Linked DNA regions of Prochlorococcus marinus XMU1408. The protein of the gene in region 1 interacts with the protein of each later gene in a pairwise test. Links are inferred from orthologs where the notes say so. Each region holds a gene or a part of one and is shown in the gene's direction. Other genes may lie near its edges.

Region 1 (14,001 bases):
ACTTTTGACTTTCTTTTATAGATATCAAAAGGCTCTTGTAGAAGGTGGGTATATTTATATTGCTTGTCCTCCTCTCTATAAAGTTGAAAGAGGAAAGAATCATAAATATTGCTATAACGAATCAGATTTACAAAAAACTCTTGCAAGTTTTGGAGAAAAAGCTAACTATACAATTCAAAGATTTAAAGGGTTAGGAGAAATGATGCCAAAACAATTATGGGAAACTACTATGGATCCTAATACTCGAATGATGAAAAGAGTTGAAATAGAGGATGCTCTTGAAGCTGATCGAATATTTACAATTTTAATGGGTGATAAAGTTGCTCCTAGAAGAGAGTTTATTGAAACTCATAGTGTTGATCTTGATCTTGCAACTTTAGATATTTAATGAATTTAATTAGTACTTTTATTGTTTGGACCTGGCTTTTAGGGATTTCTTTGGTAGTTCCAACTACATTGCCTGCTGGAGGTGCTCAAAAATCAATCATTCAGCAAAGTGAAAACAACTTGGGATCGCCATTAATTTCTTTAAGAGAATTTAACTTACTTTCTTCAGCCTCTTATAATTCATCTATTTTAACAAGTGTCAAACCTGGAACCCCTGTAAATATTCTGAAAGTTTGGGATGGCAAAGAAAATGGTAAATGGTTATTAGTTAGTGTAATAACTCAAAATTTTTGTCAATTATTTTATAAGAGAGGATGGGTTAATATTTAGATTAATTGAAAATTTACTAGACATAATATTAGTGTCAATTGGTGCTATTTTAGGAGCTAATTTGAGGTTTTTAATTTATAGAAAACTTGAAAAAATACAATTAAAAAAAGATTTAATAATTTTATTAATTAATATTTTTTCTTCGTTTTTGCTTGGGTTGTTTTTCTCGATTTTACCAGATATTAGCTTTGCAACGGATTATTATCAATTTGGCTTATTTTTTTCAATCGGTTTTATTGGAAGCTTAAGCACTTTTTCTACGTTCATTTATGATCTCTTTGAGCTTTTTACACAATCCAAATTTAATAGATCATTCAATATATTTATTATTTCCCTGACCATGGGAATGGCTGGTTTGGTATTTGGATTATTATTAGGGAAACAATAAATGATTGAACTTTTAAAAAAAAATAGTTTCTTTTTGATTTCGATTGGTGCTGTGCCTTCTGCAATAATACGATGGCAAATAGATAATATTCTTATAGTAAATATAATTGGATGTTTCCTATTAGGGTTTATTAATTCATTACCTATTGCAAAGAGATATAAATTAATTTTTGGATTTGGATTTTGTGGATCTTTAACTACTTTTAGTGGATGGTCTTTAAAATTAGTTCAATTAATAAATCAAGGTTTTTATAAACTATTTTTTTTTAATTCAATATTAATTGTGATATTTGGACTATTTAGTGTTGCAATAGGACATTTTCTTGCCAAGAAAATAATAAATTAGTTGAGTAACCTTTCTATTTCTTGTTTAATTTCAATACTTTCTGGCTCTATTGAACTTTTAAATCTTGCTACAGCGTCTCCTTTTCTATCAATTAGAAATTTCTCAAAGTTCCACTCAACGTCACCAGCAGGACTGACTTTATTCAGTGTTGAAAATGGTTCTGTTGTATTACCTTTTGCATGAATTTTTTGGAAAAGTTGAAAACTTGCTCCAAAAGATACTGAACAGAATTCTTTTATTTCTTCTAATTCGCCTGGTTCTTGGTTCCCAAAGTCATTGCAAGGAAAGCCTAAAACACGGAAGCCTTGTGATTCATAAGTGTCTTGAAGATTTTGAAGAGCTTTGTATTGCTTAGTAAATCCGCACTTGCTGGCTACATTGACAATCAATAAGACCTTTCCTTTGAAATGATCAAGAGTTATTTTTTGATTTTCGAAAGTGAAGACTTCAACTTTGCTGATATTTACGGACATGGATATGGGGGGGTAACAAAAATGGATGTTAGTCATAAAATAATAAAGGCTTGCTGCTCCGAAAATGGAAGAAAAATTAGGGGCATCTAGTGATACTCAATCTTTAGCAAATGGCAGTTTAGTTGCTGAGGCAGTTGCTCAGCAATTAGAAGCAATGCTTTCTGCAGGGAATTATGACGGTGTTAAATCACTGCTCACCCCTGTTCAGCCAGTCGATATAGCTCAAGCTATTGGTACTTTGCCTATGATTTTGCAAGCTTTAGCGTTTAGGCTGCTAAATAAAAATGAAGCGATTGAGGTTTATGAATATTTAGATCCATTAGTTCAACAAAATCTTTTAGATCGCCTTAGATCAAATGAAGTACTCGACTTGGTGGAGGAGATGTCTCCTGATGATCGTGTCCGTCTTTTTGATGAGTTGCCTGCAAAAGTAGTTAGGCGTTTGCTTTCAGAACTAAGTCCTGAAGAAAGACGCGTAACTGCTCAACTGTTGGGGTATGAATCTGAAACAGCTGGCAGATTGATGACCACGGAATTTATAGATCTTAAAGAATTTCTTAGCGTCTCTCAAGCATTGAAATTAGTCCGACAAAGAGCCAAGTTTTCCGAAACTATTTATAGCCTTTATGTAACTGATAAAGAAAGGCATCTAACCGGAATTTTGTCTTTGAGGGACTTAGTGGTGGCTGATCCTGAATCTCTAATTGGAGAGGTTATGACAAGAGAGGTTGTAAATGTCCGAACAGATACTGATCAAGAAGAGGTTGCAAGAGCAATTCAAAGATATGATTTTTTAGCTCTACCAGTAGTCGACCTTGAAAAAAGACTAGTGGGTATTGTTACTGTGGATGATGTTATAGATGTTATTGAGCAAGAGGCTACAAGGGATATTTATGCAGCTGGTGCAGTTCAAGCAGGAGACGAGGATGATTATTTTCAAAGTAATTTATTTGTCGTAGCTAGACGTCGCATTGTATGGCTTGCTGTTTTGGTTTTGGCTAATGGATTAACAACTCAAGTGATCGCAAGGAATGATGAGGTTCTAAAACAAGTAGTTTTGTTGGCTGCTTTTATCCCATTACTTATTGGTGCAGGGGGTAATGTCGGGGCACAAAGCTCAACGGTTGTTATTCGAGGTTTGAGTACTCAACGAATACAACGACTTGGCCTATTCAGAGCAATTGCGCGTGAAGCATTAGCAGGATGTTTGCTAGGTATTTTGATGGCTGTATTTGTTGTACCTTTTGCTTGGTGGCAAGGTGAGGGACCTTTGGTTGCAACAGCTGTGGGTATAAGTTTGATGTCTATTACAACCTTGGCTGCAACTGCTGGAGCCTCATTACCATTGCTTTTTGATCGCATGGGATTAGACCCTGCGTTAATGTCAGCTCCTTTTATAACTACAGCTACTGATGTTGCAGGAGTATTGATTTATTTGAAAACAGCTTCTTGGCTCCTCGGAAGTCTGGCGTAGAAGCCGAATGAGTGTTTTTACTCAAAGTGAGGAAAGCCGAGCTCTACTTAATTGATCTTTACAATTCTTAGTAGTAAGCTTTACAAAACTCAACAAACTTATGACAACGGCAGTAGAGGTTCCTCAGATCAGTAATTCATCTGCTGTAAATACTGCTAGGTCACTATCGGATATTGACTTAGTTCGTTCCTATTTGAGAGATATTGGAAGAGTACCTTTGTTGTCTCATGAGCAAGAGATAACTCTAGGTAGACAGGTGCAAGATTTAATGATTCTAGAGTCTATTGAATCTCAACTTCAAAGTGATCTTGGAGAAAAGCCGGATATTGATTTATTTGCTGAAAAAGCTGGAATATCAGTAAATCAATTGAGAAAAAAGTTGAAAAGCGGAAGGAGAGCAAAAGAACGAATGGTTGCTGCAAACCTTCGATTGGTTGTAAGTGTTGCTAAGAAATATACAAAAAGGAATATGGAATTATTAGATCTAATACAAGAAGGAACTATTGGTTTAGTTCGAGGAGTTGAAAAATTTGATCCAACTCGCGGATATAAATTCTCAACTTATGCATACTGGTGGATTCGCCAGGGAATTACTCGCGCTATTGCCGAAAAAAGTAGATCCATAAGACTTCCTATCCACATCACAGAAATGCTAAATAAATTAAAAAAAGGTCAGAGAGAACTTAGTCAAGAACTTTCCAGAACTCCAACTATAAAAGAGTTGTCTGATTATGTTGATATGCCTGAAGAAGATGTTAAAGATTTAATGAGTAGAGCTGGACAGCCAGTTAGCTTGGAAACAAAAATTGGTGATGGTGAAGATACTATTCTGTTAGATTTACTTTCTAATGAAATTGATATGCCCTCTGAGCAAATAGAGAGTGATTGTATGAAAGGCGATTTGGAGACTTTGCTTGAGCAATTACCTGAACTGCAAAATCGTGTTTTGAGAATGCGTTATGGCATGGATGGTGATGATCCAATGAGCCTTACAGGTATTGGTAGAGTTCTTGGTATTAGCAGAGATAGAGTAAGAAATTTAGAAAGGGATGGATTGAGAGGTCTTAGAAAAGCAGGTGAATCAGTCGTGGCCTATATGGCATCTTGAATAATTTTTTTTATAATCGGATTAACTTTTTCAGGCATTTCATCGTGAGGACAATGACCAGCGTTTGGAATTATTTTTAAACTTTTTACGCATTCAAAAGAATCAAACCATTTTTTTGCCTCTAGTACAGGCTCCCATGGATCTTTTTCTCCCCATATTAAATGAACGGGTTTGCTTAAATCTTTCAGTAAATCTGGGGCGAGATAATCATCAAATAAATTAATAAACCCTCGAAAAGCTTCTGGTGCTCCTAACCTTTGAGTTGGTTTAAAAAGTATATCTATCAATTCTTCATCAATATTTCCACCACTTGGATAAGCTACTTCTAAAATTTTACTAATAAAATTTGGATTAGCTGCATTTTTGAAAAGGTTTGAGCTTAAAAATCTTTGTCTTACTAATGTTTTTATGACTGGTCTTAGAAAGCGCATTAATAAGGATTGCTCGACTAATCTTTTATCATCCATTGTTCTCTGAGCGCAATCAATTAATATTATCCCTAAGCATTTTTTCGATAATTTTTTTGATGTATTTAATGCAATAACTCCGCCAATCGAATTTCCTATTAATAAGACAGGTCTTTTAACTATTTCGTTACAGAAATCAAAAACTTGTTGACTCCAATTATCGAAACAGTAATTAAAATTTTTAGACGTTTTTTTCTCATACAATAGCTGTGAATCTGGTTGACTGCTGTCTCCAAATCCTATTAAATCTAATGCATAGCATGGTGCTATGGAGCTCAAATTTTTTTGATTGAATCTCCAATGATCTTTGCATGCTCCAAAACCATGAATTAAAACGATTGCTATGTCGGTATTATTTTTTTCCTCCTCAACTTGCCATGCAATTTGATAATTCTCCCAATTCCAGAATTGCTTCATAATTTTATAGAAGAACATAAATTATTTTTATTTAAAGGCATATCTTTGGTAAAGTAAATTATTTTTATTTATATTATTATATTAAATAGTTCTTTAAAAAGTTTTAATTTGTATAGATAAAAATCATGATATTATTTAATAAATTTTTTCTAAAAATATTGATTAATTTTGATGGATATAATTGATTTTTCTCAAGATATCCAAAAGATACTTCTTTTATGGTTTAGTGAAAATGGAAGACATTGGATACCTTGGAAATTAAAGAAAGATGGTTCCATTCCAAATCAGGGCGAAAGGCTACCGCCGTATGAAATTTGGATTGCAGAGGTAATGCTTCAGCAAACTCAGTTGAAGGTGGTCATTCCTTACTGGGAAAAATGGATGGAGACTTTCCCTTATTTGAGTCATCTTGCAGAGGCTGATTTACAGAATGTCCTTTTGATATGGCAGGGTCTAGGCTATTACTCTCGTGCAAAACGAATACATCAATCTTCAAAAATTTTACTTGAATATATTGGGAAAAATAGAGTTTATGACCCATACTCTTGGCCTATTGGAATAGATGAATGGATGGCTCTTCCAGGGATTGGTAGAAGTACTGCAGGCAGTATTATTTCATCTGCTTTTGATTTACCTGCTCCAATATTAGATGGAAATGTAAAAAGAATTTTTTCTAGGTTGTTAGCAAGTGAACAAACATCCAGAAAATATGAGAAAAAATTATGGGAACTTAGCGCTGTGTTGCTTTCAGTTGATCGTCCTAGGGATTTCAATCAAGCTTTGATGGATTTTGGATCAATTGTATGTACGCCTCAAAAACCAAATTGTTCTTTTTGCCCTCTCAAAAAGTTTTGTATTGCTTATATAAAGTACGATCCAAAAGACTTTCCAAAAAGAGAGATGAAAAAAATAAATCCTTTGCAAGAAATAGGGATTGGTCTTGTTTTTAACGAAGATGGAGAATTACTTATTGATCAGCGTCTAGAAAATTCTAGTATGGGAGGAATGTGGGAGTTTCCAGGAGGGAAAAAAACTCCTGACGAATCTATAGAGCAGACTATTGAGAGAGAAATACAAGAGGAACTTGGAATTTTTGTAAAAGTTGGAGCAAAGCTTTTATCTTTTGAGCACGCATATTCCCATATGAAACTTTATTTTACTGTTCACTTATGTGAATGGAAATCAGGTTTGCCTAAACCTTTAGCTAGTCAAAACTTGCTTTGGGTTTCTCCAGAAAAACTTTGGAATTTTCCTTTTCCTGCTGCAAATACTAAAATTATTTCTGAGTTACACAAACATCTTGGTATAGGAAATAAATAACTTTAAATCACTGATAATAAATTTATATATAAATAAGCAAAAATGAAATCTGCCAATGTAATAGCAATAGGAGAAGCTTTGATAGATCGACTTGGTCCTCCTGGAGGAGATCCTTCTGTCGATATGCCAGTAATTGATTGTTTTGGTGGTGCTCCGGCTAATGTCGCTTGTGGATTAAGTCGTTTGGGAGCAAATGTTTCTTTTGTTGGATCTCTTGGAAATGATATTTTTGGTGAAAACTTTAAGAGTTTATTAATTCGTAGAGGAATAAATACAGCTGGACTACAGCAAGATAATTTACGCCCTACAAGGGTTGTATTGGTTCGAAGAGATAATTTTGGAGAAAGATTTTTTGAGGGATTTGATGGAGACAGAGGAATGGGATTTGCCGATCAAGCGATATCACGTGATCAGATTATCAATGACTGGCCTGCAGTTGCAGAAAATACCAAGTGGTTAGTTATTGGAACTATTCCACTCGCCTCAGAAATCTCATCTAAAGCTCTTTTATGGTGTATTGAAAATGCTTTGTATTCAGGAATAAAGATTGCTCTGGATTTAAATTGGCGCCCAACTTTTTGGCGAAACAAAGTTTCTAATGTATTGGAACCTTCTATTAAAGAAAAAAATGAAATAATTTCTATTTTAAAAAACGTTTCATTAATAAAACTTGCGAAAGAGGAGGCAGAATATTTTTTTAATACTTCTAATCCAATTGAAGTCTCACTATCTTTGACTAATAGACCATCTGTAATTATTACTGATGGATCAAATCCTATTTCTTGGTTAATCAACAATCATATTGGTAAATCATTACCGATGGCTCTCTCCAATGTAGTGGATACTACTGGAGCTGGAGATGCATTTATGGCAGGATTAATTTATAAACTCTTATCTGTTGAGTTGGACAAAATAAGTAAACAAATGGCTGAAGAAATAATTCAATTTGCTATTGCATGTGGTGCACATGTATGCAAAGGAGCAGGAGCAATAGATCCACAACCTTACATAGAAGATATTGATAAATTACTATCCTTTTCCAATGGAGGGATGAGCTGAAAAAACCGGGATTTATTTTCAGAACAATATTCTAATTTCCCTCTCCAGGCATCATTCATTGGTAAAGATAATCTTTCTGGCCATTCAACTACCATTAATGCACCCATGGCTTTGGCTTCTTCTTCTTCTTGTAGAAAAAATTCATTTGCTGTACTTGGTTCATCAATTCGATAAAGATCTAGATGAATTAATGGAGGGGACCCCAATGGATAATGTTGGGATAAAGGAAAAGTGGGAGAAGTTATTGGTTCTTTAATTTTTAAACTTTTTGCAATTCCTTTAACTAATGTGGTCTTTCCAGCTCCAAGTGGACCATTTAAAAGGAGAATTCTTATTTTTGGAAATTTTTTTGTTAATCTTGAACCTAATGACATTGTTGATTCAGGTTTCTCTAAAGTCCAGCAGAAATTATTTGTTTGCTGTTTAAACGAATTAAAAACCTCGAATTTTTCTTCAGAATCTTTTTTCACAATCTCCCATAAAGTTTAAATTCATGTTTGCAGCAACCAAATCAAATCTCAACAGTATTGATAAAAATGCTGATTATATAGTTAACGATATATCAGAGGCCGAGTTCGGACGCAAAGAACTTTCCATAGCTGAAACGGAAATGCCAGGACTAATGGCATTGAGAAAAAAATACAGATCGGAAAAGCCATTAAAAGGAGCTTTTATTGCTGGGAGTCTTCATATGACTATTCAAACAGGAGTCCTTATTGAGACCTTGGTTGAGCTTGGTGCAGAAGTGAGATGGGCTTCTTGTAATATTTTCTCTACTCAAGATCATGCAGCAGCAGCGATAGCAAAATCAGGTGTTTCAGTCTTTGCTAAGAAGGGTGAAACACTTGATGAATACTGGCAATATACGCATAAGATTTTTGAATGGGGTGATGGGAAATTTGCGAATATGATTCTTGATGATGGAGGTGATGCGACTGGATTAGTTGTTTTGGGGAGTAAAGCTGAAGAGGATATATCAGTCCTTGATAATCCTTCAAATGAAGAGGAAATAGCATTATTCGCTTCTATTAAGAAAAAACTTTCTCAAGATCCCACTTTTTACTCCAAAGCTAAATCTTTTATAAAGGGGGTTACTGAGGAAACTACAACCGGCGTTGCTCGTCTATATCAAATGGAAAAAAGTGGAGAACTAGTATTTCCTGCAATTAATGTAAATGATTCCGTTACCAAAAGTAAGTTTGACAACCTTTATGGTTGCAGGGAATCACTGGTCGACGGGATTAAAAGAGCCACAGATGTAATGGTAGCCGGAAAGGTTGCGCTTGTTATGGGGTATGGAGATGTTGGGAAAGGATCTGCTCAATCTTTGAGAGGTTTAGGGGCTACAGTGATGATTTCGGAGATAGATCCAATATGTGCTCTTCAAGCAGCAATGGAAGGTTTTAGAGTCGTTAGACTTGATGAAGTGGTTGAAGATGTTGATATTTTTGTTACTGCGACTGGAAACTTTCAAGTTATTTGTCATGACGATTTGATTAGGATGAAAAATGAGGCGATAGTTTGTAATATTGGCCATTTTGATAATGAAATAGAAGTTTCTTCTTTAAAGTCTTATGAGTGGGAAAATATCAAACCTCAAGTTGATCACATCACTCTTCCAAGCGGCAACAAGATTATTCTTTTAGCAGAGGGAAGATTAGTTAACCTTGGATGTGCGACTGGTCATCCTAGTTTTGTAATGAGTAATTCCTTTACTAATCAAGTATTAGCTCAAATTGAATTATTTAAATATGGAGTTAAATATTTGAATAAAGTTTATGTTTTGCCAAAGCATTTAGATGAAATGGTTGCCATTCTTCACTTAGAGAAGATAGGAGCAAAGTTAACTAAGTTAACTGAAAAACAAGCCCAATATATCAACGTTCCAATTGAAGGTCCTTATAAAACAGAACATTATCGCTACTAACGTTATTTAAACTATTCAAAAGAAAATGGAAATCTCAGAATTTATATCTTCTCTACCAGTACTAATAGGAAATGCAGTCGAAGCTAATCAATGGATAGGGTATGGAGCAATTTTATTGGCAATGTTTTTAGAAAATTTAATTCCACCAATTCCTTCGGAATTAATAATGCCACTTGGTGGCTATTATGTGCACCAAGGCCAATTAGATTTTTTACCAGTTGTTTTAGCAGGTTTAGTAGGAACTGTAATAGGGGCTTTGCCTTGGTATGGAATTGGAAGATTAGTTAATGAAGAGAGAATTGAACAATGGCTTGAAAAAAATGGACGTTGGATTGGAATTAACCCTCAAGATCTTGCTCGAAGTCGTAAATGGTTTAATAAGTATGGAGTATCTTTGGTTTTTTGGGGAAGATTAGTACCAGGAATACGAACTTTGATTTCAGTACCTGCAGGGGTGGAGTTGATGCCCATCACACCCTTTCTCATTTGGACTACTGCAGGCAGCATGATTTGGACTTTGTTCTTAACAATTACAGGTTTTTATTTAGGAGATAGTTATAGAAATATTGAAAAATGGATTAGTCCTTTTTCCAGTGTATTTAAGACAATGATTATTTTAATTATATTTTTAGCTTTTATAATTTTGATTTATAAGACTCTCCGTAAACTAATTATCAATTAAAAAGAGTATTTAAAAAGGGATTTCGTCATTATTGGGTTGCTGATTAAATGAATTGTTTCTTTGGAAATTACTATTTTCTGAATCTCTTTTTGAACCTAATAAGTCAAGGCGATCAACTCTAACTACTGGTTTGTTTCTATCTTCTCCTGTATTTCGATCCTTCCAACTATCCAATTTAAAGCTTCCAGTTATACCGATTAAAGAACCTTTTTTTACATAATCTGCTGCAACTTGAGCTTGCTTGCCCCAAATTTCAAGATTAAACCAATCTGGTTCATCATCTCGATTTCTTCTATTTACAGCCATTGTGAGATTCGCTACTACTGTTCCAGATTCAAAATATCGAACTTCAGGATCTCTTCCTGCTCTGCCTACAAGAGTGACTGAATTTATTGCCATTATTGCCTCTTTTGTTTATTGGTTGGTAAATAATGTACTTATCTTAGTTCAACTCTCTTTATGATTGCTCAAATGATTGAAATCCGTGTTTTTTAACCGTTTCAAATTTTCCCGGGATATTGGGATTGATTTAGGTACAGCTAATACCTTGATTTATGTTTCTGGCAAGGGAATAGTACTTCAAGAACCTTCAGTCGTAGCAATGGACTTAGAGGAGGGTGTTCCTTTAGCTGTAGGCAATGATGCAAAACTAATGTTAGGTCGGACACCCGGTAATATTCGCGCCGTCAGGCCTCTGAGGGATGGTGTTATTGCAGATTTTGATGCAGCCGAACAAATGTTGAAGACATTTATTCAAAAGTGTAATGAGGGCCGCGGGATTATTGCTCCTCGATTAGTTGTTGGTATTCCTAGTGGAGTTACTGGTGTAGAGAGGCGCGCAGTTCGAGAAGCTGGTCTTGCTGGTGCTAGAGAGGTACATTTGATTGATGAACCTGTAGCTGCTGCAATTGGAGCATCTTTGCCAGTGACAGAGCCTATTGGGACAATGATTGTTGATATTGGTGGTGGCACCACGGAAGTAGCTGTTCTAAGTCTTGGTGGAACAGTATTAAGTGAATCTGTCAGAGTTGCGGGTGATGAAATTAATGAGTCTATAGCTATGTTTTTGAAGAAAGTACATAATTTAGTCGTTGGTGAAAGAACAGCTGAAGAGATAAAAATTAAAATTGGATCAGCTTTTCCATCTAATGAATTTGATTTGCTCTCTATAGATGTAAGGGGTTTGCATTTACTTTCTGGTTTGCCTCGTTCTATAAATTTAAAAGCAGGTGATTTACGTGAAGCAATGTCTGAGCCTTTAAATAAGATTGTTGATGCTGTCAAAAGAACATTAGAGAGAACTCCTCCTGAGCTTGCTGCAGATATTGTTGATAGAGGGATAATGCTTGCAGGTGGAGGGGCATTAGTTAGAGGAATTAGCGATCTTTTAAGTCACGAAACAGGCATTTTTACTCACGTTGCTGAGGATCCCTTGTTATGCGTAGTAAATGGATGCGGTAAGGTTTTAGACGAATTTAAAACAATGCGAAGAGTTTTAGACACCCCTGATTTTGCTAGAAATGTAATTAGAGATTAAACAATGATTAAAGCCCGACGAAACATAGGGTTTCATTTGTTTTTTAAAAGTGGGTTTTGGGGAATATTTTTACTGTGCTCTTTAATATTTGGTATTCGTTGGACAAAAGGAGCAGGGTATTTAGATTTCTACTCTCTTCTAGTTAAACCAATCTTGCCTGGTAAATCACAAAAAGAGTGGATTCAAGAGGGACATAATATTGAAAAAAATATTCGATTGAAATTACTTGAAGAGGATAATGTTCGTTTAAGAAGAGCGCTGTCTTTAAAAGAGTTTAATACCGATAAAAGAGTTTCAGCAGCAGTCGTTTCTAGATCTTCTAAAAGTTGGTGGCAACAGCTTGAAATTAATAAGGGAGCAAAAGATGGGATTTCGAAAGGACAAGCCGTTATTGGCCCAGGAGGTTTAATTGGCTTAATAGATAGCACAACCCTTTTTACAGCAAGAGTTAGGTTGCTTACTGATCCTGGACATCAAGTAGGGGCTTGGATTGGTCGAACTAAGCGTCATGGCATTTTGACTGGTATGGGTACAAATAGACCAAAACTAATTTTTTTAAATAAAAATAGTTTGGCTAATGTTGGAGATGCTGTAACTACATCTCCAGCCAGTACATTATTGCCCCCAAATTTAATAGTAGGAATTGTTCAATTTGTTGATGAAAAAGCTCTACCTGCGCCATACGCAATAGTTCAGTTAACTGCATCTCCTGAGGCTATTGATTGGGTTCAAGTTTTTAAAAATAATGATTAGAAATAAAAAAAAAATATTAATATTTTTCACTTCAATCTGTTTACCAGCTTTGATAGTTATATCTCCAGATTGGCTTAAAATAAATGGAATATCTCCATGCTGGCCTGTCATTTTTTTATTGCCATTTTCTCTTGAGAATAGACCTTGGAGAGCTGTTATTGCTTCTATTTTTTTGGGATTTTATATGGACTCATTTATAATTAGTGAGGTTTCTTATATCCCCTCTTTGTTAATCTTATCTTTATTTTGGAGTCAATATGGTTTACGTCATAAGAAGATCGAATTATTTCTAGGTCTTGGTTTAATGGCTATCTTTGGAACTGCTTTGGTTGATATATCTATTTGGATTCAAAAAATAATATTACATAGTGTTTTGAGAAATAATTGGTTTCACTCTTGGTCAATTTATGTGTTGATATCCAATGCGATAATTACTGGATTAGTTGCCCCATTCTTTTCATCTTGGCTTCTCATTGCTTATAAAAAAAACTAATGAGAAAGTTTTTAAATCTTAAAAAATAGAATAAATACTTATTTATTAGTGGGGACTGAATCACTTAAATTAGCAAAATTAACAATTTACATAGCTCGAAGATGATATCTTCATTTAACAAAGAGCCCTTTTTGACATAAGATTTTGATGGCCCTGTCACTAAGGCAACAACTAATCTCATGACCTGTATTTTGGTTGTAGATGATGAACCAGCAGTATTGAAAGTCTTGGTTACAAGGCTAAATCTTGCTGGCTATCAGGTTTTATCTGCACAGGATGGAGAGCAAGCACTCGAAGTTTTTCACAAAGAAGCACCAGATTTGGTTGTACTTGATGTAATGCTTCCAAAGATGGATGGCTTTGCAGTTTGTAGAAGAATAAGAGCAGAATCTTGTGTACCAATAATATTCTTGACTGCGCTTGAGGCGATTTCTGAGAGAGTTGCGGGCTTGGATTTAGGAGCAGATGATTACTTAGCTAAGCCATTTAGTCCAAAAGAGCTAGAGGCAAGAATTGCTACGATATTGAGAAGAGTTGGACCTGCGCCAACTGTTGATGAGCCTAGAGAGGTGCCATCGGGGCAAGGGGTAATGAAGCTTGGTGATCTTGTGGTAGATACCAATAGAAGGCAAGTAAGTAGAGGAGGGGAAAGAATAGGCCTAACTTACACTGAGTTTAGTTTACTTGAATTGCTTTTTCGTGACCCTGGTCGTGTAGTCCCAAGAGCAGAAATTCTTGAACAACTATGGGGGTATCCACCGAGAAGAGCGGCAGATTTAAGAGTAGTAGATGTTTATGTAGCTCGTTTAAGAGGCAAACTGGAACCAGATCCAAGAAATCC
Region 2 (17,541 bases), on another replicon or contig:
ATAATTTTTCCATCCCTCCATTCAACTTGAATAGGGGACAATCCTTCTTTATCAGTTGAGGTTCCTAATACATCCAATCCATTACCAATCAAACATCTTGGAACAAGAACATCTATGCACCCAGACTTTGGAGGGCTTGCAATCAATTCAACATTTTTTGCGAAATTCACTTTCAAATAGATTTCAATCCCGGGCTTTTATAAATCGGGGTACTTATTCCACAGTAACTTCATTACCTGTCAATTGCGTTGTGATCAAGATATAAAAATTGATAATTTTAATTCGTACTATCTAGAATAATTTCAAGCGAATTTGTTTACCAAAATCATTTTGGAATCTCAAAATGACAAATCATTGGTAGATTAAAAGCACAAGGCGGGCGTCGCCAAGTGGTTAAGGCAGCGGCTTGTGGCGCCGCTATTCGGGGGTTCGAATCCCCTCGCTCGCCCTTGAACAACTCTTTAAGGAATGTATCTAAAAAATCTTTTTTTCAAGAAAAAAATACATCAGCGATGACAACATCAATAGTCCCTACTAAACAGATCACATCTATTAGAACTAACAGAGGAAGCTATTGGATTACCACTTTTGGCTGCCAAATGAATAAAGCAGATTCAGAACGGATGTCTGGGATATTACAAAAAATGGGATATCAACTTGCAGAAGAGGAACTAAAAGCGGATTTAATTCTTTACAACACTTGTACTATTCGTGATAATGCTGAGCAAAAAGTTTATAGCTATTTAGGAAGGCAAGCTAGAAGAAAGAAATTAGATCCTCATTTAAAAATCATCATTGCAGGCTGCTTAGCCCAACAAGAGGGTGAAACCCTATTAAGAAGAGTTCCTGAGATAGATCTTGTCATGGGTCCTCAGCATGCCAATCGACTAGAGACACTACTTAATCAAGTTGATAATGGACACCAAGTTTTGGCCACGGATGAACAGCACATTTACGAAGACATAACAACAGCAAGAAGAGAGAGTGATATCTGCGCTTGGGTCAACATTATCTATGGATGTAATGAGCGATGCACATATTGCGTAGTCCCTTCTGTCAGGGGCAAAGAACAATCGAGGACACCTCAAGCAATTAAAAATGAAATAGAAAAATTAGCACGAATTGGCTATAAAGAGATAACTCTTTTAGGGCAAAATATCGATGCTTATGGCAGAGACTTTAAGGCTTATGAATATAATCAATCTGGCCAATTAACACTTTCCTATTTATTAGAATATATTCATGACATAGAGGGAATTGAGCGTATTAGATTTGCTACGAGTCATCCTAGATATTTCACCAAAGAATTAATAAATGTATGCGCAAAACTCCCTAAAGTTTGTGAACACTTTCATATTCCATTTCAAAGCGGGAGTAATCAAATCCTCAAAAAAATGGCTAGAGGTTATACTATTGAAAGCTATAAAGAAATTATAAATTATATTAAAAAATTAATGCCTGAAGCATCTATCACCTCTGATGCTATTGTAGCTTTCCCTGGTGAAACAAAAGATCAATTTCAAGAGACATTATCTATAATTAAGGATATTAAATTTGATCTTGTTAATACTGCAGCGTACTCACCAAGACCAAATACGCCAGCAGCTTTATGGCCTAATCAATTGTCAGAAGAAATTAAAATAGAGAGACTTAAAGAAATAAATAATTTAGTAGAAAAGACTGCAAAAGAAAGAAACTTTAGATACAAATATTCATCACAGGAAATACTCATTGAAAACATCAATTCTAAAAATAATTCCCAATTAATGGGCAGGACTAGAACGAATAGACTAACCTTCTTTCCAAGGTCCTCCAACAATGGCAAGTCATATAAACCTGGTGAAAAAGTTAATATAAAAATAAATGAAATACGACCATTTTCTTTGACTGGTGAAGTGATATAGAATGTTAATCATTTTCAATCAATTCTCAAAGTATTTAAAATTAACTAAATATGTCGAATAAAAAACTAACTATAGGTCTTGTATTTGGTGGGAATTCTAGTGAACATGAAGTGTCTATCAAATCCGCGAAGACTATTTACCATGCCTTATTACATTCTTATAATAATCAGCATTTTATTGTAAATCCAATTTACATAGACAAGCATGGATTTTGGTTAGATTCAAAATACTCAAAATCAATACTTGAACAAAATATATCGATTTCGACTTATAAAGGTAATAAAGACTTAAGAAATAATTTAATAAATCTACCGAAAGAAAGTGATAAAATTGATGTATGGTTCCCTGTATTACATGGGCCTAATGGGGAAGATGGAGTTATTCAAGGTTTATTCAAATTAACAGGAAAGCCTTTTGTTGGGTCAGGAATTCTTGGCTCGTCTTTAGGAATGGATAAAATAGCAATGAAATCTATTTTTAAATCTTTTAATATTCCTCAAGCTCCATATATTTTTTTAAGTAAAGAAGATTTATTAAATAATTTCTTCATGAAGTCAATCTTTGAAAAAACTGAGAAAATTATAAACTATCCTTGTTTTGTAAAGCCCGCCAACTTAGGTTCATCTATTGGAATCAATAAAGCTTATTCAAAGGAAGAACTTATTGCTGGAATCGAATTCGCATCTAACTTTGATGAAAGAATAATTATAGAAAAAAACATAGCGGGAAGAGAACTTGAATGTGGAGTATTAGGGAAATCAACTATGAGAGCATCAGTTGTTGGTGAAGTTAAATTTCAAACTGATTGGTACACGTATGAATCAAAATATAATAATAATCTAAGCAGCACAATTATCCCCGCTGACTTGAAGTTAGATATATCCAAAGAAATACAAAAATTAGCTATCGAAGCATGTAAGGCTATTAATGCATTTGGTTTAGCAAGAGTAGATTTCTTTTATCAAGAAAATGCACAACAGATTTACATAAATGAAGTTAATACCTTGCCTGGTTTTACAAATAAAAGTATGTATCCAATGTTGTGGGAGGCTTCTGGGTTAAAACTAGAAAAACTTGTTGCTAGTCTCATAGAAACAGCTAGAGAATAAATTAACCATGGACTTATTAGATCTATTTCTCAAAAAATGATTCACGGTCTCCTTTGGTTGCCATTACTAATGGCTTTTATTCTTATTGCTGCTCTCGGGTGGCTTGAGAGAAGGCGACAAAACCTTTATTTGATTTGGGCCAAAGGGTCAGAGCTAGCCAAACTTGATGGAACAGGCGCTGCTAGATTAAAAGATGGCTTTTTATGCTGGAGCAGCTTCGAAGCTGGAAATTTCAAAGAGGAAGAGACATTCGAAGTAAAAAAATTAGAAATGGTTGAGCTGATGGCTCTCAGTTCAGGAGAAGCACCTCTAACAAAAGAATCGGAAGGGCGATGCAGGCTCAGGCTTGTTGGCTCAGGTAGAGAAATTGATGTGCCTTTTTCAGATGCTGAACGTGCTCGTCAATGGATGGATCAACTAATGTCCAAAGCAAGATGCGACCTTTGAAATCAAATACAAGAAAAACCAAAAAATTAAATAAAAACAAAAAGATATCAATTAAAAAAGACTCAAATATTTTTAAAAATAAGAAATTTTTCATTGAATTATGGCAGTTCATTTTTTTTTCATATACTTCAATTATTCTTATCTTTATATTTACGAACCAGGCTTGGAGACCTATAAGTTTTGAACAAACTAAAATAACAGGCCTATCTGGAATAACAAAAAATCATATAAAAGAAACCATTAGTAATTTTTATCCAAAAAATTTGTTGGAATTAAATCCAAAAGAAATTGAATCATATTTAATAAAAAAGCTTCCAATTAAAAATGTTTCAATAAGCCGTAAGTTCTTTCCACCTGAAATTCATCTAAACTTTATTGAAAGAGAGCCAATTGCTTTTGCTAGTAGATTCATTGCAAAGGAGATTGAGAAAGGGATGATAGATATTGAAGGAACTTGGATACCACTTCAATTTATAAGTAAGACAAAAAAAAATAAAATAAAAATATCAATAGATAATTGGAATCAAAATAAAAAGAATGACATCCTTCTAATACTTAAGAATAGGTTTATCCTTAAAAGTCCTCTTCAAGAAATCAAAATAAGTCCTCTTCAAGAAATCAGTATAAAGACAGAGCACTTCAATTCAGTTCTTCTAGGTTCCGATACTGATCGCTTAATCGAGCAAATTAATAAACTCAACCAGCTACAAAAATCATTACCAAATCTTTTAATCAACACAAAAGTAAAAATTGTGGACCTTAAAGATCCAGGCAAACCAGAATTAAAAATCGAAAAAATACTTAATAGTGAGAAGTAAAAGCCTTGCTATGACATGATTCTCTTCAAACTTTCAAGGAACTGATGGCAATCCTGAGATATTTATACAAATTAATTTGTTAATCAATTTGAACCAATAAACCAACAGAATCCATTAATGATGTTCATAATGCCAAAAACGAGTTCTAATCCTGAATATGGTGATGGGAATTGGAAACAAATCTAGTTTCAACATGGATGAAGGAATCCTCCCCAGTCAATCTGCACGTATTGAGGTAATCGGTGTTGGTGGTGGTGGAAGTAATGCCGTCAACCGAATGATCAATAGTGATCTTGATGGAGTTACATATCGAGTGTTAAATACAGACGCTCAAGCCCTTATCCAATCATCTGCTACTCATAGAGTTCAATTAGGTCAAAGCTTAACTAGAGGGCTGGGCGCAGGCGGCAATCCAAGTATTGGACAAAAGGCAGCAGAGGAATCTAGAACTGATCTCCAGCAAGCCCTGGAGGGGGTTGACCTAGTATTTATTGCCGCTGGCATGGGAGGTGGCACTGGAACAGGAGCAGCCCCAGTTGTTGCTCAGGTCGCAAAAGAAAGTGGTGCCTTGACAGTAGGAATAGTTACAAAGCCTTTTAGTTTTGAAGGTAAACGTCGTTTAAGGCAAGCTGACGAAGGTATTGCCAGGCTTGCAGAAAATGTAGATACGTTGATTGTCATTCCAAACGACAGACTAAAGGACGTAATTTCCGGAGCACCTTTACAAGAAGCCTTTAGAAGCGCAGATGATGTTCTAATGAAAGGAGTACAAGGAATAAGCGATATAATTACATGTCCAGGATTAGTGAATGTAGATTTTGCTGATGTTAGATCTGTTATGACAGAAGCTGGAACTGCACTTCTAGGGATCGGCTTAGGTTCAGGAAGATCAAGGGCTTTAGAAGCAGCTCAGGCTGCAATTAATAGTCCACTTTTAGAAGCAGCTAGAATTGATGGTGCTAAAGGATGCGTAATAAATATAACTGGAGGAAAAGATATGACACTCGAAGATATGACATCTGCCTCAGAGGTTATTTCAGACGTTGTTGATCCAGAAGCAAATATCATCGTAGGTACAGTTGTTGATGAAAAACTTGAGGGTGAGATTCAAGTAACAGTTATTGCAACTGGATTTGACAGTAATCAAATTTATTCAAATGAGAGAAATAGGGCAAGACTTTCCCCTCAATCTCTTTACGAACAATCTGACTCAAAGGAATCAGGTGCATCGATACCTGAGTTTCTACGTATAAGACAAAACCGTTAATATGGTTTAATTTAATCAACCTAATTGATTTATAGGTGACCCGGAGTCCACGCCTGCTTTGAGCATCCCATATGGCTGCTACCTTCCGGTCCTGACCAGTTTTAGGCGTCACAGCCGCATGGGGCCGAGTCAATAATATTCTAGCAATACTTAACCACGTTATTAAGAATTAAATGCAAACCACAGAATTGGTTCGTTTTAAAGAATCAGGTAAACAGATAACTGTACTAACTGCATGGGATGCGATTTCATCCTCAATAGTCGAAGCCTCAGGAGCTGATGTTGTTCTCGTAGGAGATTCACTTGGAATGGTTGTTTTGGGCCACAAAACAACTCTTCCTGTAACACTTGATCAAATGCTTCATCACACAAAAGCTGTTTGCAGAGGTTTTTGTAACCCTCTCGCGAAACAACCATTGGTAGTTTGTGATCTCCCTTTCCTAAGTTATCAATGTGGAGAAGACAAGGCTGTAGAAGCGGCAGGAACTCTCCTGAAAAATTCCTGTGCTTCAGCCGTTAAGCTTGAAGGAGCGGAGCCTGAGACTTTATTAGTAATTCAAAGACTTATAAGAACGGGAATCCCTGTAATGGGTCATCTTGGCTTAACACCGCAATCAGTTCATCAACTTGGGTATAAATCTCAAGCAACCAATAAAGATAGTCAAGATAAAATTCTTAAAGACTCCGAAATGCTTCAAGAATCTGGGTGTTTTGCTTTAGTTGTGGAACATATTCCAGGAAAAATAGCCAGTAGATTAAAAAAACTTTTATCCATTCCCGTAATTGGCATTGGAGCGGGGAATGATTGCGATGGGCAGGTAAGAGTTACAGCGGATATTCTTGGCCTCTCAATTGAACAGCCTCCTTTTGCAAAGCCTTTACTTGCAGGACGAGAACTTTGCATTGACGCTCTAAAAAATTGGATTGAATCGATTAATCCAAAGTGAGAGAATCCCACCATAAAAACATCTGAATCAAAATCTGATTGCTAATCTGCATTCCTTTAGGGTCACTCAAGCAATACCTTCCATTTTTTTTTAATAAATAACCTTCCGTCAAAAAAGTTATCCAATATTTCTCCAATAATCTTAAGTTTTTTTCGCATTCCTTTTGGGTCCATCCAACACTTTTTGCAAGTTCCTCAAAATGAACACCTTCTCTTCTTCTGAGACCGATCATCAATAGTTCATCCAATGGCATTCGACTTGATTCCTCATTAAACAAAGTTTTTTCTAATAGTTGACTTTCTTGTTTCTCAACCCATTTTTTATAACTAACGATTGTTCGGGGTCTAGAAAATCTCTTTCCCCAAGGAGAACTTGTTGCTCCCATACCAAATCCCCACCATCCAGAGCCAGCCCAATACATACGATTATGGCGAGATGCATGGCCAGGTAAAGAATAACTTGAGATCTCGTATCGAGAAAAACCTCTGCTTTTAAGATATTTATTAGTTTCCAAATCTATTTTTTGAGCTAAGGATTCATTTGGTATTTTCAAAAGTCCTTTTTTATGTCTTCTACCAAAAACTGTCTCTGGCTCGATAGTTAAATCATAAATTGATAAATGAGGTGCTTCAGTTTGAACTGCTTGTTCCAACTCACAAAGCCATTTTGTCAAATTTAAACCTGGAAGATTTTGAATCAAATCTAGGCTCCAGCTTCTTAACATTCCCTCTTTAAATAAATTATTTAGCCAATTGCAAGCCTCTATTAATTGTGAACGATTATGCTTTCTACCTATTGAAGATAAGGTGGTGTCATCAAAAGCCTGGCCACCTAAACTCATTCTATTAATTCCAATTTCTAAATATCCTTTAAGTTCATTTTCTAAAAATGTTGCTGGATCAACCTCCATAGTTATCTCCACACCATCCTGAAATCCAAATTTTCGTTTGAGTTGTTTTAATAAATCGTCCAATTCATTTTTTTTCAATAAAGAAGGTGTTCCTCCTCCCAAATAGACGGTTGAGAGAGCAGGGCCCTTTGGAGCAATAGAAATCTCTCTATGAAGTAAATCTAAATATGCGTTAATGGAAGTTATCCCTGGACTGCCTAAAGCTTCAGCGCTATCACCTAAAGGGATAATCGAAAAATCACAGTAAAAACATCTTTTATGGCAAAAAGGTATATGGACATATGCACTTCTCGGTGGAGTTACCATTTGAGCTTTAGATATACAAACGCAAATAAAAGGTCATTTTTGCAATCCAAATCTTTGAAAATAAATAAAGCTTTAGTAAAAAACGAGAAGCAAGCATAACCTGAATATATGGCAGACTTAGTTATTCTGGTTTTATTTCTTATTTCAGGGGCAATCACCGGCTGGATTGGGGTGAATTGGTTGCCTAAAGAAACTTTAGACCAAATCACTAATTTAAAAAATTTAAAAATTGCTTTATCCGGTCTAACAGCGCTTGTTGGTCTTTTAATAGCGTTTCTTTTCCAACAGTTTAGAAATCAACTAACTAAAAAAATTAGAACTATGCCCACAGATCTACTTATAAGTAGATCTGTGGGCATAGTTCTTGGACTTTTAATAGCAGCACTTTTATTAGTACCTGTATTACTATTACCTTTACCAACTGAATTATTTTTTGTAAAGCCTATATTTGCTGTACTTAGCAACATTTTTTTTGGCGTACTTGGATATAACCTTGCTGATGTTCATGGAAGAACAGTTTTACGTCTTTTTAATCCAAATAGCACGGAATCATTATTAATGGCAGATGGAATACTTACTCCAGCCAGTGCAAAAGTTTTAGACACTAGTGTGATAATTGATGGTCGGATTCAGGCCCTACTAAGATTTGGATTAATTGAAGGACAGTTAATTGTAGCCCAGTCAGTTATGGATGAACTCCAAAAATTAGCTGATTCAAGTAACAATGAAAAAAGAGGAAAAGGACGAAGAGGTCTTAAATTATTAAACCAATTAAGAGAAAGTTATGGAAGAAGATTAGTTATAAACAGTACAAAATATGAAGGAGAGGGAGCAGATGAAATCCTTTTAAAATTAACATCGGATATTTCAGGAATATTAATTACTGTTGATTACAACTTATCTCAGGTAGCTCAAGTACAAGAAATAAAAGTTCTGAACCTTAGTGATCTAGTTCTTGCAGTCAGGCCTGAAGTTCAACCTGGTGAAAAGTTAAATTTAAAAGTAGTTAGAGAAGGTAAAGAAAATTCACAAGGTATTGCCTATCTTGAAGATGGCACAATGGTAGTTATCGAGGAGGGTCTCCAATGGATTGGTAAAAGAATAGAAGTAGTTGTGACTGGAGCGTTACAGACACCAACAGGCCGAATGGTTTTTAGTAAGGCATCCAATGATCAGCCCCCAAACAAATTTGAAACAACAAAAGCATCTCAAGGCTAGATCTAGCTAGGCTCGAATCCAAGAAGACTTAACTTCATATGACTGCATCTTCTCCGTACTATGGCGATTCAGCCGTAATGAGAACTCCACCACCTGATTTACCATCACTTCTTTTAAAAGAAAGGATAGTTTATTTAGGCTTACCTCTATTTTCTGATGATGATGCCAAAAGGCAACTGGGAATGGATGTAACTGAACTAATTATTGCTCAACTTCTTTTTCTGGAATTTGATAATGCAGAGAAACCTATTTATTTCTACATAAACTCAACTGGAACAAGTTGGTACACAGGAGATGCCATTGGATTTGAAACAGAAGCCTTTGCAATTTGCGACACTCTTAGATATGTCAAACCTCCGGTTCATACAATTTGCATAGGTCAAGCAATGGGCACAGCCGCAGTAATTCTCTCAGCTGGAACAAAAGGACAAAGAGCAGCATTACCTCATGCTTCAATTGTCCTTCATCAGCCCAGAAGTGGGGCGCAAGGCCAAGCAACTGATATTCAAATTAGAGCAAAGGAAGTCATACACAATAAGAAATCAATGTTAGAAATTCTTAGTCAAAACACTGGAAGATCAGTAGCTCAATTATCCAAAGACTCCGATAGAATGAGTTATCTCAACCCTCATGAAGCAGTTGAGTATGGGGTCATAGATCGCGTACTTACAAGTAGAAAAGACCTGCCAAGCGAAAATGTTTTACCCAAATAACTAATTTAAAGTTTTTCGAAAATTTTTTTAAATCATTATTAACACCAACCTTTCAACATTTATTAAGTCATGCCAATAGGTACTCCAAGCGTTCCATACCGCCTTCCAGGAAGCCAATTCGAAAGATGGGTGGATATTTACACAAGACTTGGTGCAGAGAGGATTCTATTTCTTGGTCAAGAAGTAAATGACGGCATTGCAAATAGCCTCGTAGCGCAAATGCTTTATCTTGATTCTGAAGACAGTAGTAAGCCTATCTATTTGTATATCAATAGTCCTGGTGGGTCAGTAACTGCTGGCTTAGCGATTTATGACACTATGAAATATGTAAAAAGCGACTTAGTTACCATTTGTGTTGGTTTAGCCGCCTCAATGGGTGCTTTTCTACTTTCTGCTGGAACAAAAGGCAAAAGGCTTGCACTACCTCATAGCAGAATCATGATTCACCAGCCACTTGGTGGTACTGCTCAAAGACAGGCAAGCGATATAGAAATTGAAGCGCGTGAAATTCTGAGAATAAAAGAAATGCTAAATAAATCTATGGCAGAGATGACTGGACAAACATATGAAAAAATAGAAAAAGATACTGATCGAGATTACTTTTTGAGCGCAGAAGAAGCCAAAAATTATGGTCTAATCGACCGAGTAATAACTCATCCAAGTGAAAGTTGATTTAAAAAGTTTTGTGGGATATTTATTAAATTGTCTTGATAGAAAAAAAATATATCAATGAAAGTGGTTTCAATAGCACTCTATTTCGTAAGCTCAGCCTAAATACAGTTCTGAAATACCCAATCAGATGGCAAAACTTTTTTACGACTCAGATGCAGACCTAAGTCTTCTTCAAAATAAAACCGTTGCAATTATTGGCTATGGATCTCAAGGCCATGCTCATGCACTCAATCTAAAAGATAGTGGCATCAAAGTTATAGTAGGTCTTTATGAAGGAAGTCGATCAGCCAGTAAAGCGACTTCTGATGGATTGGAAGTATTAAGCGTCTCAGAAGCATCCGAAAGGGCAGATTGGATAATGATTCTTTTGCCTGATGAATTCCAAAAAGATGTATATAACAAAGAAATCGCCCCTCACTTGAAACCAGGAAAAATACTAAGCTTTGCGCATGGGTTCAATATTCGTTTTGAGTTAATAAAGCCACCTGAATTTGTTGATGTTGTAATGATTGCCCCAAAAGGACCAGGTCACACAGTCAGATGGGAATATCAAAATGGTCAAGGGGTTCCTGCTTTATTTGCCATTGAACAAGATGCATCAGGGAAAGCCAGATCTTTAGCAATGGCATATGCAAAAGGTATTGGAGGAACACGTGCTGGGATTTTAGAAACAAATTTCAAAGAAGAAACAGAAACTGATCTATTTGGAGAACAAGCAGTTTTATGTGGAGGCTTATCAGAATTAGTTAAAGCTGGTTTTGAAACACTTGTAGAGGCAGGCTATCAACCTGAATTGGCCTACTTCGAATGCTTACATGAAGTCAAATTAATTGTTGATCTTATGGTTAAAGGGGGACTGACAGCAATGAGAGATTCAATTTCAAATACAGCTGAATACGGAGATTATGTGAGCGGCCCAAGGTTGATTACCAAAGAAACAAAAGAAGAGATGAAAAATATTCTTGCCGATATTCAAGATGGTACTTTTGCTAAAAACTTTGTGAAAGAATGCGATGAAGGGAAACCAGAAATGAAAAGAATTCGCCAGAAAGACTCAGAACTCCCAATAGAGCAAGTAGGCAAAACACTTCGCTCCATGTTTAGTTGGCTTCAATCAGACTGAAAACATCATTAACTTAATCTTAGTTGCTATTTTTCTTGATCTTTTAATTGGTGATCCCAAAAGCTTGCCACACCCAGTCGAATTAATGGGTGTGGTTATTAATTTTCTACAAGAATTAGCTGAAAGAATAGCAAAAGATAATAAATCTAAGCTATTCATTGGAGGTATAATAATTACATTTATAGTCACATTCTTGAGTGGAATATCTGGATGGATTATTGAAAGATTATTTTTATTCTTCAAAATAGAAAATCCTATTATTAGTTCACTATTATTCGCTTTTGTTTTAAGTAGTTCGCTTGCTTCAAGAAGTCTTAATACAAGCATTTATGAGATTATAAATTTGATTAACCATAAAGATCTCAGATATGATCTAAATAATATAAGACAAAAGTTAAGTTTTATAGTTGGTAGGGATGTTGAGAATTTAGATGAGAATGAAATTCTTAGAGCTTCTGCAGAAACTGCAAGCGAAAATTCTGTTGATGGTATTTTCGCTCCTCTATTTTGGATGTTTTTAGGAACAATATCCTGGAAATTGAATCATTTTATGCCTGGGCCATTAGCAATGGCTTGGATCTTTAAAGCATCTAGTACTATTGATTCTATGCTGGGATATAAAGAAGGCAAACTAAAATGGCTTGGATTCACTGGAGCGAAACTAGATGACTTAATGACTTGGATTCCTTCAAGAATTGTATTAATTACGCTTCCTTTTTGCTGTATAAAAAAACAATCAATTTTTAAAACAGTAAGGCTGGCTTGGAAAGATGGGATAGTTGATTCATCCCCAAACTCAGGAATTTCTGAAGCAATATTTGCTTATTGTGCAGAGGTGAGAATGGGAGGGACTAATTACTATAAAGGCAAGCAAAAGATAAAGCCCCTAATTGCGAAATCTTATCCAATAGCAAATATAAATTCAGTAAAAAAAATACTTAGTCTAAGTCTTAGACTTCAATTTGCTTGGATTTTAATTATTATACTAATTACAAAATTGTTAAATTTGTAAACTCAAAAGGCACCTCTATCCATTGGAAAGAGTAAAACACCTAATGTAAGAATAATGATTTCCAAATCAAGTATAAAATTTCTATTTCTTGCATAAACCAAATCTAATTGAACCCTTTTTTTATAACTAAGATTATTTCGCCCACTAACTTGCCATAAACCTGTCAAACCTGGTCTCACAGATATTACTTCCTCCATGAAAAGACTATATTTATTAATTTCAGCACTAACGATTGGTCTCGGTCCAACAACACTCATCTCTCCTTTGAGAACATTAAAGAATTGAGGTAATTCATCGAGACTTGACCTTCTAAGAAATCTACCTAATTTTGTTATTCTGGGATCACGACGTAATTTAAAATCTTTTTCAAATTCCTTCCTCATAAGAGGATATTTCTCTAATAAATTTGGGAGTAATTCATCTGCATCTTTATACATTGTTCGGAACTTAATACATCCAAATTCTCTATAGTTTCTTCCTACTCTTTTTTGAATATAAAAAATCGAACCAGGAGAACTTAACTTCACTAATATTGCAATTAAAATAAATATTGGTGAACCTAGAGTTAAAACTAGTAAAGAAAAGACAACATCCCCTATTCTTTTTAATGATCGTCCGTAACGACTCTGATTTCTTATTATTTCTACCGCAGGTAAAGAGGAAGGTTCTTTAGATATTACTTCAAATGGAATTGTTGTAGAACCTTTACGGAACTCAGACCATCTTAATAATGATTTTCTAGGATTATTATGCACAAATTATTGAGTTAGTAAAATCAATTCTCCAATCTTTAAGCACTCTACTTAATGAGGATTTTCTTGATCACGACCTAAGGTCACTAGTAGCAATGTCACAAGAATTCTTATGCTCACTCCAAACTCTATTTATGGTTTTCTCCAATTTGAATTTAAATGAATCTTGTGAAAAAGAATTAGCCCAATCTCTAATTAATCCAGAATTAAATTCTCTCCAAAGTTTTTTTTCATTAAAAAATTCAATTGCCTCAACTAAAGACTTTACAGTCTGTTCATAGAACAATAGTCCAGTTGCATCTTTATCCTGATTAAAGTTCAGGCATTTCACAGTGTCTAAAACCCCTCCCTTCCCTAAAGCAATTACAGGAGCGCCCGAAGCCATTGCCTCAACAGGAGCAATTCCAAAGTCCTCAATACCAGCATAAACGAATGCTCGACATTGGCTCATTAAACTTTCAATCTTTTCCTTACTTTGAAAACCCAAAATTTTAACTGTTGGACCTGCAAGATCTTTTAAATATGATTTTTCAACTCCTTCGCCAACAACAACTAAAGGTAATTTAAGCCTATTAAAAGCTCTAACAAGTAAATCAACTCTTTTATTAGGAACTAATCTACAGACACTTAAATAGAAATCTTCTCTAGGCTTGTTCCATTCAAAACGATCTACATTTACTGGTGGATGTATAACTTCTGAGCGCCTTCTCCAATACTTCCAAATTCTCTTAGCAGTAAAATTAGAATTAGCAAGTAGGTAATCTATTCTTGAGCTACTTAATTGATCCCATTGTCTCAAAGTATGCAATTGCAATCTAATTAATGGTCCTAAACCTATTTTTCTTAAGAAAGATCGCTTCAAGTATATATTCATCTGATCCCAGGCATATCTCACAGGCGTATGCACATAACTAATATGAAGTTGATCAGGCGAAGTCAAAACACCCTTAGCGACAAGGTGACTACTACTTATAACCAATTTGTATCCTTCTAAATTAATTTGTTCAATTGCAAAAGGCAAAAGAGGTAAATATTGTTGAACATGTGATATACCGAATGGTAGTTTTTGGATAAAGCTTGTTTTTACTTTCCTATCAAATAACCAATTGCTTTTTAATAAACTCTCTTCATTCACTAATGAAAATATCTGTGGCTGAGATGCTTTTTCAGTTAACAACTCATCAATGATTTTAACAACATTTTCAGCGCCACCTGTAGATCGAGAAGTAAACCATTCATGGACTAAAGCAATATTTATTGGCAGATCTAAAGGTGAATTTACGCTCAAAGTAAAAACCTTAAATCATAAAAATTATTTTTATTTTATTACAAGTTAGATAATATGACAACCGACAATTAAAGTTTAACTTCCAAAAACCAAATTGTTCCTCATTAGACTCTTTAAATCATCAAATAAATTCTCTAAAAAGATATAGCTGTTTGATCTAAATATGTAATCAAAGGATCATATAAATTGTGGAATAAACTACCAGTAAAAGAGAAAAGATATGCTAAACCACTTAATAAGCCAAGGAAAATAAAATATCTAACATAGCCATTTCTTCTTTTTAACTTAATAACTGAAAAAATCATAATAAACAAGAAAAGTAAACCTATTAATTCTGAAAAAAGCAACGATGACTTATCAACCACTAATTCAAAATTGCTTACAAAAAGCAACTCGTTTCCTGATATATTATTTTTAAATAATATCAAGTTAATTATTTCAGAAAAAATAAGACTAGCAATAAGAAAATACGAAACTGGCTTTGTAAGCCTATTCATTGTTTTTCCAAAGCTCAATAAAAGAACTGCTATAGAAAGAGAAGCAATTATTGGAATCCCAGGAATCAACCAAGTAAGATTTAATAGCATGATTTTCAAATAAACTTCCTTGCATGAGCAAACTTAAGTTCTTTGATCAATTCTAGAAGGCCAAGAATAATAAGAACAATAGAAACTAATGAAAAGATAATTAGAAAAGCATTATTCATTATTTGAAAACGTATAATATTTTTCTAGCAAAGAAGTGTTCCTTAAACAAGCTATTAATTAATAGTAAAACAAAACTTAATAAGAAAAAGATATATTTTAAATATATCAAAACTTTTTCTTTATTTTCAAATTAACCGCATAAATAGCTAATATAGATTTTAAGATTTGATTTAAGTATGAAAGTTTACATATTATTATTCTCATTGATTATTTTTTTTTCAATTTTAGGTTTTCTTATAAATAAAGCTGAAGTTTACTCACTTTCGAAAAAGTCTAGGAGAATGATAAAATCTAGAAAAAAGAGGCATTGGAACAAAGTTTTAAAAAAATAGCTTATAATTTTATTGTATATATGTTTTTAATCCAAATGTCTGACATTGATTCAGAAATCAATAATCAAAATATAAATTCAGAGACAGGTAATATGAAAGAAATCGAACCCGTAAATGATCCTAAACAAAATGATCAAAGTCCAAACCTGAGTTCATATCCTAAATGGATTAACAATAAAGGCGAAGAAGTAAAACAAGTTTTTGGTTTTAATGAAAATGCTGAACTGGTTAATGCCAGAGTTGCTATGATTGGTTTTATAATGCTTATACTTACTGAACTAGCTTTTGCTGGAGAACCAGCAACTCAGAAAATTTTTGGGATTAGCTAGTATAGATATCATTATCTAATATCCGAAAATTAACTTAATCACTTACATTCCATGAGTAAAAAAACATTAGTTGGTATTTCGTATGTATCCGCTTGGATAATTATTTGGGGAACAATTGGTTCCCTAATTGATTTTTATTTCCTTCAAAATACATATCTTCCAGGCTCCTTAGGGCAATTTCTAACTTTTATAATTACAGCTATCATCTCATTAATAGTGGCTATATATATATTTCCCATAATAAATAAGAAATTTGTAAGTTAATAACGGTAACGTTTAATAACTTCTGAAGGTTGCTCATTAATCCCTTTCCTATATAAGAGCCATTGGTTTGTTTCAAGATCATGGTCACAACCAAGATCCTCTAATTCGACAGATTTCAACCTCATTTCATAATGGCATTGCTGATCAGCCTCAAAGGCTGACTTATAGCCAGTAAATAAGTAGAAAAATCCAAAAACTAGTGCTATTAAAGATATAAGCGCAATAGTTAACTTCATCAACTAAAAATAAATTATTGATTGTATTAACTATGATAATAGAAAAAATAAAGATTTATAATTTTTTTTCTGTTTCTAAAGGTATTTCGCATTCAGTTAAATCTTGATCATTCAAACGATCTAATATACGTACCATATCTATAGAGGAAAGCTCACCATTAGCCCCCCATTTAAGAGTTGTCTTTCTTTGTTGTGGTATTTTTATTGTTTTTTTAGCATCATTTTTCTTTTGTACCATTTCTACTAACTGCCTGTTTAAAAACATTAGAGTATTGGACTCGAATAAAAAAATCCTATAAAATTTTCTTATTCATTCTTTACTTTTATTTTCTCTTTAGTAGTATTTTCCTATTTTAAAAAGTTAAAATTTCATCTATTTGATTTAAAATCTAGGATTTCTTACCATTAACCACGACCAAAATTGTAAATAAAGTCTTGAAACGAAGGGCTATAAAAGTAAATAAGTACACTGATAACTAATACAACATTCAAACCAATTACTATTGAACCTATAATAACTCTTTGACGTTTACCAGGAACTTTATATTTCAAGCCAGCTGGCAGATTGACTAATACATCTGGATCTTGAGAGCTTGATTTCTTAAATTTATTTCCTTTGACCTTGTCAGTCTTAATTGCCTTATCATTAGTTTTTTTGGAATTAGAAGCTTTAGAGCCCATGTTCTTAGTTAGAATAAATTCTTTAAATTTGTTGTTCTAAGCTTACTTATATAAATCAAATAAAACCTATTTTGTTCTAGTTTTTCACATTATTTTCTTTACTGAAACAAAAGTCAAAATGCATGTTCTCAATTTATCGGTAACCTCTAGCAATATTTCTTCACAGCCTGAATAATATCTTTAGTATCATTTATTTTAAAATTAGAATTAATGATCATTATTAAATTAGCTTCCAAACCAAGTAATCTAGTTTGACAAGAAAACTTTTTATTCATTGCTGCATATTTTTGATAGTTATTTATTTTAATTAATGCTTCATTACAAGATTCAATATCTCTATGACAACTCCTTACTAGCATATCAATTACCAGATAATCAATTGATTCAAAAGCACTTAGGGGCTTAAAAGGTAAAAATAAATATATTAGAAAAATGAATAAAAATTTTATTTTTTTCAAGGAATAAATATTCACAGAATAATCCCCATTAAAACAAATTAATAATTT

What was found.
Region 2: the proteins of DNJ73_RS08995 (region 1) and ftsZ interact in binary tests that used the Escherichia coli proteins (3 or more experiments, as listed by UniProt). The link is inferred for Prochlorococcus marinus XMU1408 from one-to-one orthologs.

The regions. Positions count from the first base shown.
Region 1 is NZ_QJUE01000006.1:91,863-105,863, reverse strand. Bases 9,905-12,887 are described here. They hold DNJ73_RS08995 (rod shape-determining protein), read left to right. Parts: upstream 9,905-10,861; coding sequence 10,862-11,914; downstream 11,915-12,887. Other genes in these bases: DNJ73_RS08985 (hypothetical protein), read left to right, coding at 12,660-12,887; mreC (rod shape-determining protein MreC), read left to right, coding at 11,918-12,667; DNJ73_RS09000 (single-stranded DNA-binding protein), read right to left, coding at 10,387-10,776; DNJ73_RS09005 (DedA family protein), read left to right, coding at 9,905-10,377. Outside these bases: gyrB (DNA topoisomerase (ATP-hydrolyzing) subunit B), read left to right, coding at 1-388; DNJ73_RS09060 (SH3 domain-containing protein), read left to right, coding at 388-717; DNJ73_RS09055 (fluoride efflux transporter FluC), read left to right, coding at 749-1,105; DNJ73_RS09050 (fluoride efflux transporter FluC), read left to right, coding at 1,106-1,450; DNJ73_RS09045 (glutathione peroxidase), read right to left, coding at 1,447-1,923; mgtE (magnesium transporter), read left to right, coding at 1,988-3,397; DNJ73_RS09035 (RpoD/SigA family RNA polymerase sigma factor), read left to right, coding at 3,498-4,505; DNJ73_RS09030 (alpha/beta fold hydrolase), read right to left, coding at 4,490-5,389; DNJ73_RS09025 (A/G-specific adenine glycosylase), read left to right, coding at 5,561-6,709; DNJ73_RS09020 (carbohydrate kinase family protein), read left to right, coding at 6,752-7,768; tRNA (adenosine(37)-N6)-threonylcarbamoyltransferase complex ATPase subunit type 1 TsaE, read right to left, coding at 7,714-8,238; ahcY (adenosylhomocysteinase), read left to right, coding at 8,262-9,695; more of DNJ73_RS09005, read left to right, coding at 9,721-9,904; more of DNJ73_RS08985, read left to right, coding at 12,888-13,160; response regulator transcription factor RpaB, read left to right, coding at 13,340-14,001. UniProt on the Escherichia coli protein: Forms membrane-associated dynamic filaments that are essential for cell shape determination. Acts by regulating cell wall synthesis and cell elongation, and thus cell shape.
Region 2 is NZ_QJUE01000005.1:161,310-178,850, forward strand. Bases 3,541-6,493 are described here. They hold ftsZ (cell division protein FtsZ), read left to right. Parts: upstream 3,541-4,441; coding sequence 4,442-5,545; downstream 5,546-6,493. Other genes in these bases: DNJ73_RS07275 (cell division protein FtsQ/DivIB), read left to right, coding at 3,541-4,278; panB (3-methyl-2-oxobutanoate hydroxymethyltransferase), read left to right, coding at 5,719-6,492; hemW (radical SAM family heme chaperone HemW), read right to left, coding at 6,479-6,493. Also shown: DNJ73_RS07250 (amidohydrolase family protein), read right to left, coding at 1-170; tRNA (N6-isopentenyl adenosine(37)-C2)-methylthiotransferase MiaB, read left to right, coding at 513-1,904; DNJ73_RS07265 (D-alanine--D-alanine ligase family protein), read left to right, coding at 1,955-3,013; DNJ73_RS07270 (hypothetical protein), read left to right, coding at 3,050-3,460; more of DNJ73_RS07275, read left to right, coding at 3,418-3,540; more of hemW, read right to left, coding at 6,494-7,708; DNJ73_RS07300 (PIN/TRAM domain-containing protein), read left to right, coding at 7,817-8,926; DNJ73_RS07305 (ATP-dependent Clp protease proteolytic subunit), read left to right, coding at 8,965-9,639; DNJ73_RS07310 (ATP-dependent Clp protease proteolytic subunit), read left to right, coding at 9,709-10,311; ilvC (ketol-acid reductoisomerase), read left to right, coding at 10,439-11,434; adenosylcobinamide-phosphate synthase CbiB, read left to right, coding at 11,451-12,446; DNJ73_RS07325 (sugar transferase), read right to left, coding at 12,449-13,201; DNJ73_RS07330 (glycosyltransferase), read right to left, coding at 13,269-14,486; DNJ73_RS07335 (NAD(P)H-quinone oxidoreductase NdhF), read right to left, coding at 14,621-15,073; DNJ73_RS07340 (high light inducible protein), read left to right, coding at 15,561-15,854; DNJ73_RS07350 (hypothetical protein), read right to left, coding at 16,115-16,354; and 3 more genes. UniProt on the Escherichia coli protein: Essential cell division protein that forms a contractile ring structure (Z ring) at the future cell division site. The regulation of the ring assembly controls the timing and the location of cell division.